Terriglobus roseus: one gene and its partner. The protein of the gene in region 1 binds, or shares a complex with, the protein of each later gene. Links are inferred from orthologs where the notes say so. Each region holds a gene or a part of one and is shown on either strand. Other genes may lie near its edges. The genes, in order: pdxS and pdxT.

Evidence for each region.
Region 2: the proteins of pdxS (region 1) and pdxT are in contact, whole or in part, in a crystal structure (PDB 2ISS), measured with the Thermotoga maritima proteins. The link is inferred for Terriglobus roseus from one-to-one orthologs. Residues at the interface, in WP_004081493.1 of Thermotoga maritima: Met1, Glu2, Ile3, Lys4, Lys5, Gly6, Thr7, Ile9, Ile10, Gly13, Phe14, Glu16, Met17, Phe18, Lys19, Gly20, Gly21, Glu36, Glu37, Ala38, Gly39, Ala40, Val41, Met72, Ser76, Ile77, Pro78, Val79, Gly98, Asp100; in WP_004081494.1 of Thermotoga maritima: Val8, Gln9, Gly10, Asp11, Arg13, Glu14, Glu17, Lys30, Leu31, Gly45, Gly46, Glu47, Thr49, Thr50, Arg53, Ile54, Glu57, Met58, Arg105, Asn106, Arg110, Gln111, Val112, Glu113, Ser114, Phe115, Glu116, Thr117, Phe118, Val119.

What each region holds. Positions count from the first base shown.
Region 1 is NZ_LT629690.1:1,862,950-1,866,023, reverse strand. Bases 13-2,850 are described here. They hold pdxS (pyridoxal 5'-phosphate synthase lyase subunit PdxS), read left to right. Parts: upstream 13-872; coding sequence 873-1,829; downstream 1,830-2,850. Other genes in these bases: BLT38_RS07940 (TIGR03435 family protein), read left to right, coding at 2,282-2,850; BLT38_RS07950 (RecQ family ATP-dependent DNA helicase), read left to right, coding at 13-750. In the rest of the region: more of BLT38_RS07950, read left to right, coding at 1-12; more of BLT38_RS07940, read left to right, coding at 2,851-3,074. UniProt on the Bacillus subtilis protein: Catalyzes the formation of pyridoxal 5'-phosphate from ribose 5-phosphate (RBP), glyceraldehyde 3-phosphate (G3P) and ammonia. The ammonia is provided by the PdxT subunit.
Region 2 is NZ_LT629690.1:1,568,891-1,572,113, reverse strand. The notes cover bases 84-3,070. They hold pdxT (pyridoxal 5'-phosphate synthase glutaminase subunit PdxT), read left to right. Parts: upstream 84-1,267; coding sequence 1,268-1,873; downstream 1,874-3,070. Other genes in these bases: BLT38_RS06630 (PadR family transcriptional regulator), read left to right, coding at 2,976-3,070; BLT38_RS06635 (cytochrome c oxidase subunit 3), read left to right, coding at 1,953-2,732; BLT38_RS06645 (nitroreductase family protein), read right to left, coding at 520-1,155; BLT38_RS06650 (alpha/beta fold hydrolase), read right to left, coding at 84-523. In the rest of the region: more of BLT38_RS06650, read right to left, coding at 1-83; more of BLT38_RS06630, read left to right, coding at 3,071-3,223. UniProt on the Bacillus subtilis protein: Catalyzes the hydrolysis of glutamine to glutamate and ammonia as part of the biosynthesis of pyridoxal 5'-phosphate. The resulting ammonia molecule is channeled to the active site of PdxS.

The DNA of each region.
Region 1 (3,074 bases):
GAGATCCATCGCATCCTCCGCGAACTTGCTGACGCCCCCCACGGCAAATCCACTGGCAAGCTGCACACTGAGCTTTACTCGCGTAACGAACTTGATCGCAAGGAACTCGACGTCCTGCTCGACGCCATGGGGCGTGCCGGCTACATCACGCTGGAATCGGCGAGCTTCGTCAGTCCCGAAGGCAAGGAGATCACCTATCGCCGCGCCCTCATCACACACGAAGGCCGAGAAGCCAATGACGGCGAGCCCATCATCGGCATCCAGATGCGCGACATCACAGAAACAGCCGCTCTGCCATCCAAGCGGTCACGCAGCCAGTCGAAGAACGGTTCTTCTGGGAGCCGCGCCAAATCGCAGAAGAGCGATCAGGAGAATACGCCACTCACCGCAGATCAGAAGATTGCGGACGCAGCTTTACGCACCTGGCGAACTGAGGAAGCAAAGAAGATGAAGAAACCGCCCTTCGTCATCTTTGGCGACCGTACCCTCCGCCAGATCGTCCTCGACAATCCCCGCTCCGTGGAAGATCTGGAAGACGTATCCGGCATCGGTGCTGCGAAAGCCGCCCGTTGGGGCGACGCGATCATAGCGGTCCTCCACGGCGAACTCCCGTTGCATGAAACCGCGGCCGCTCCGGTCCCCACGCCCGCAAAGGAAGCGAAGCCAACACCACAAAAAGACAGCTCTGCAACGCGTAACTTTACCCCGACACCTATGCGGCCTTCGACGCTTTCCTATCTCCGCGACTAACGCAGAGACCAAACAAGCAACAGCGATTCATGCGCACGAAACAAACCTCGACATCGCTGCTAAAATGAAGCTATCTCCGTCATAACATCCGGAACATTCGTCATTAAAAGGAGCATTTCGCCATGGCTGACCTGTCCTCTTCCAACGGCAACTACGCGCCGCACGGCCTTCGTCTCAAGACCGGTCTGGCGGAAATGCTCAAGGGCGGCGTCATCATGGACGTCATGAACGTTGAGCAGGCTCGCATCGCTGAAGAAGCGGGCGCCGTCTCCGTCATGGCGCTTGAGCGCGTCCCTGCCATGATCCGCGCCGAGGGTGGCGTGGCCCGTATGGCGAACACCAAGCTCATCAAGGAAATCATCGGCTCCGTCTCCATCCCCGTGATGGCGAAGGCCCGCATCGGCCACTTCGTCGAAGCGCAGATCCTGCAGGAGCTGGGAGTCGACTTCATCGACGAGTCGGAAGTCCTCACACCCGCCGACGACACTTTCCACATCGACAAGCACGCGTTCACCACGCCCTTTGTCTGCGGTGCACGCAACCTGGGTGAAGCGCTTCGCCGCATCGCGGAAGGCGCAGCCATGATCCGCACCAAGGGCGAACCCGGTACCGGCGACGTGATCCACGCTGTACAGCACATGCGCACCATGACACGCGAGATCAAGCAGCTGACCGTCATGAGCGACGACGAGCTGTACCACGCAGCCAAGAACCATGGCGCGCCGTACGAACTCGTCCGCATGGTCAAGGAACTGGGCAAGCTGCCAGTCCCGAACTTCTCCGCTGGCGGCATCGCCACCCCGGCAGACGCAGCCCTGATGATGCAGCTCGGCGCGGAGACGGTTTTCGTCGGCAGCGGCATCTTTATGAAGGAACGCGCCACCCCGCTGGACGTGGAGAACAATGCCAAGGAGCGCGAAGAAGCCGTCAGTCGCGCCACCGCCATCGTTCAGGCCGCCCGCCACTTCGACGACCCCAAGATCCTCGCGGAAGTCAGCGCGCAGGTTCTGGGAAGCATGAAGGGCCTCGCAGCCCTCGCCATCGAAGAAAAGGAACTCATGCAGACCCGCGGCTGGTAGCCGCATTTCCTACCAAAAAGTGGAGAACGGAAGCCGTGAGAGATCGCGGCTTCCGTTTTTTATGGTCGAAAACGGCCCAACGAGCCACCCAAATAGCCCTTAGAAACGCCAAACCACGCCAGTTCTACTAAAAAATGTAGATTTCTTAGCCTAAAAGCAAAAATATGCAACTTCTCATAGATTTTTGCGTCATAATCAGTGTGAGGGCGAGAGCGCCCGAAAGATTGCGGACGGTAGAGCCAACATCCCGCCGCTACAAGTTGCGTCACTGGCCTCCCCCCTATCGGCTTCATTGTCGATAGGGGCTTTTTTTGTTTGCCGTAAGCTTCCGCTTTGCTCGGCCTTCCGTCACATCCCATAAGCTGTCATGACGCTCGCGATTTCACATCTGTTCCGTCAGGGACCGCCGTACTATGGTTCTAATTTCCCGCCACAAGTTCTGCGAGGTCGACATGCGCCTTCACTTATCCGTACCGGTTCGTTCGGTGGTTCTCGCCTGTGGTTCGTTGCTGCCGATTATGTCGGTCACGCTTCCCGCTGCCGCGGCGCAAACTGCACCACAGGTAAAGCTCGACGGCACATGGCAGGGCGCAGTGCGTCAGCCCGACGGCAAAGACAACCGGTGGGTCGTGAAGATTGAGAAGGCGGACAATGGCTGGAAAGGAACCATGTGGTTCATCGACCAGAGATCTCCGGCAATCCCCATCGACAAGGTTGAGTTCGCTGACGGAACGCTGAAACTCAACATCGAGCGAGCCTTCATCAGCTATGAAGGCAAGATGTCGCCGGACGGTGACACCATCTCCGGAACCCGCACTCAGGGCGATAGTAAGGTACCGCTCATCTTCGCGCGCGCCACGACAGAGACGGCATGGGCCATTCCAGAGCCTCCGCCGCCGCAGCCCAAAATGGATCCCAACGCAAATCCATCGTTTGAGGTAGCTACCATCAAGCCTCAGGCGCCTGGTGACAAGGGATTCGCCTTCCTGCTGAATCGCGGAAATTTCATCGGCAAGGGGCTCACTCTTGAAAAGATGATGACGATCTCATTGGGCTTGAATGCGGTGCAGATTGTGGGGCTCCCCGACTGGGCCACGCAGGAAAAATATGACATCGATGCCAAACCGGACACGCCCGGACAGCCAAGCTTGAAACAGTTCATGAGTGAGGTCGCGAAACTCATGACGGATCGTTATGGGTTGAAATATCACACCGAGAAACGCACCATGACGGCATACTCATTGA
Region 2 (3,223 bases), 290 kb from region 1 along the record:
AGTACATTCCCGCCGAGTCATACACCATCAACCGCCGCACCATCTCTGGATGATCCAGCGCCATCTTCATGGCAACCCAGCCACCCATGGACCAACCGCCCAGGTCCACCTGCTCCAGCTTCAACGCCCGCTGAAAATCCGTGGCAATGCGCTCTTCCCCATCCAGCGTGTAATCGCCATCGGCAGGCTTGGGCGAATCGCCATACCCCAACAGATCCGGCGCATAGACGTGGTACCCGCTCTTGGCCAGATCGGGAATCATCTTCGCCCAGTCAGAAGCGCGAGCCCCCAGCCCATGCACCAGCAGCACCGGCTTCTCAGGTCCATTCCCCTCAGGCTTGGCCTCCAGGTAGTGAATCCGGTAGCCATCCACCATCACGTAATGGTGCTGAATCCCCTTACCGCGCAGGTAAATATTCACTGACCGGTCAACCAGCCATAAGGGGTTCCAGTAAATATAGGCGCCCGCCACGGCCACCAACGCCGCAACTCCGAGTAGCGCGATTGTGATGCCGCGCCTCACCGCAGCGGCTTCCCGAACTCTTCCGCAAAGGCCACATGATTCAGATCGAAGCGGCCGCCGTCATACTTATCCGGCCCCTTCAATCTTCCAATCGCCAGCAGCGACACCACCCAGTAACTCAAGGGCAGCCGCAGAGCTTCCTTCACTTCGTTCTGTTCAAAGCCTTCCATGGCAGCCGTGTCATAGCCCATCACTTCGGCGGTCAACTGCATGTAGGCCGCGGCATACGTTACCTGCTTGTTCAGCCAGCCATGCATCTGGTCGGCATTCAAACTCAGAAGATAACTCTCCACGTAACTCTTCAACTGCGAGGCATAGCCTTCGCTCATGCCGCCTTCCAACCCCATGCGAACAATATCGTCCGCATCACGACGCCAGCTATCCACGTCGCCACAGCAGGCAATCACCACGGACGCCTCTTCAACCTTGGCCTGGTTGTAGCAGGCCGCGCGCAGCTTCTTTTTCTGCTCCGGCGACTGCACCACGACAAACCGCCACGGCTGAACGTTATACCCAGAAGGCGCGGCAATCCCCGCCTCCAAAATCGTACGGATATCCTCTGCCGGAATCGGGCTGCCATCGAACGAGGGCGTGCTGCGACGTTCGCGGATGGCATCCGGGAGAGATTTCAAAGACTCACTCACCGCCACAGTGTAACGGCAGTTGGGCAAACCATCCACATCAGGCTTACGACTTCAGCGGCACACCTCACTCCTCAAAAGAAAAATGCAGCTATCATGAACCATGGCCGACAGTTCTACCGCCAATTTCCAGCCAACCATCGGCGTTCTCGCGCTTCAGGGAGCCTTTGACGCGCACGCCCGTATGCTCCAGCAATGTGGCGCAAAAACGGTCCTCATCCGCAAGCCTGAGCAACTGGCAAACATCGACGGCCTCGTGATCCCCGGCGGCGAATCCACCACCTTCCTCAAGGCGCTTGAACGCGGCGGCTTCTTCGACGCGCTCCAGGAATTCGTCCAGTCCAAGCCCACCTTCGGCACCTGCGCCGGCGTGATCCTCATCGCCAAACACGTCACCCACCCCGAGCAGAAGTCCCTCGGCGCGCTCGACGTCACGGTAGAACGCAACGCCTACGGCCGCCAGAACGACTCCCGCATCCTCGAAGCGGAAACCACCCTACCCGGTGGCCCATTCGAAATGGTCTACATCCGCGCGCCGCGCATCACCCAGACTGGCCCCGGCGTCGAAACGCTCGCGGAACGCGACGGCTCCCCCACCCTCGTCCGCCAAGGCCATCTTCTAGCGGCCACGTTCCACCCCGAACTCTCGACCGACAAGCGCGTCCACGAACTCTTCCTCGACTCCGTCCGCGCCGCGCACAACGGATAACCTTGCCACTGTGAGCCACGTCACATGCACGCGGCTCATTTGCGGAGTACTATCAAGGCCATAACGGCGTTGTGCACCCATGCCTACCATCCTCCATCCCGATGAGGTCGTCGAAAAGCTCCCACCCCGGCGCCCGGACGAAGCCGACATCGGCGGAGGACGCCTCCCACCCATCGAGCCCAAACACACCGGTGGTGGTGGCGATGGCGACAACTGGAGCAACAACCCCGTAGGCCGTCGAGGCCCTCGCGAAAAACTCCAGACCTACCGCTTCGCCGTCTTCTCGTTCCTCGCGGGCGACCTCATCTTCTTCATGACGCTCGTGAGCGCGTTCTTCGTCACCAAGCACGCCGCGCACATCGACGCCTACAACCACTACGTCCGCACGTGGATCCCCATCGGCATCCCGTCCATCCTCTGGCTCAACACAGCGGTCCTGATCCTCTCCTCCGTCACCATCGAACTCGCACGCCGCTGCGTCTTCCGCGAGATCGACGTCATGGAAGAATGGCTTGGCCTCGGCAGCCCCACACGCCGCAAAGCGCTCCCCTGGCTCATCGCCACCACGCTCCTCGGCGCAGCCTTCGTATGGGGACAGATCGTCGCATGGCGACAGCTCTTCGCGCAGCACATCCGCTATTCCGCGAACCCGTCATCGCGCTTCTTCTACCTCATCACCGGCATCCACGGCATCCATCTCATCCTCGGCATCTTCATGCTCGTCGCCGCGATCGTCGGCCTGCGCTCTCTGAAGACAATCCAATCCCGCCAGATCATGGTCGACAGCACCTCATGGTACTGGCACGCCATGGGCGTCCTCTGGATCTTCCTCTTCGCCCTGCTCATCTGGGGCCAATAAACACTCCGTAAAACCTGACCAACCCAACAACGCTTAGCAAAGCCACGGCCCACGAACGGCCGAAGCCCTAAGCGCCAAAGGCGCGACCAGATATTAGCCTAGGCCGAAGGCCTAGGTGTAAGTCCGTGCAGGCAAACAAGGGCCAACGGCCTGCTCTATAGCCCCGCCAACGAATCTTCAAACTCTCCCCTTGCACTTCTACAACAACCCCATGTACTCTTCTGTCGAAGTGAAAGGGGAAGCATGGCTGGCGACTACTTAGACCTCCCACAAGGCACACTCGATCTTCTGATCCTGCGCACACTCGCGCTCGGCTCACAACACGGTTGGGCCATCTCGGAACGCGTGCAACAACTCTCCAGCGACGCACTCCGCATCCAGCAAGGTTCGCTCTACCCCGCACTCCATCGCCTCGAGCGCCGCGGCCTCATCAAGGCCAAGTGGCAAACCACTGAGAACAACCGGCGCGCCAAATACTACGAACTCTCCAA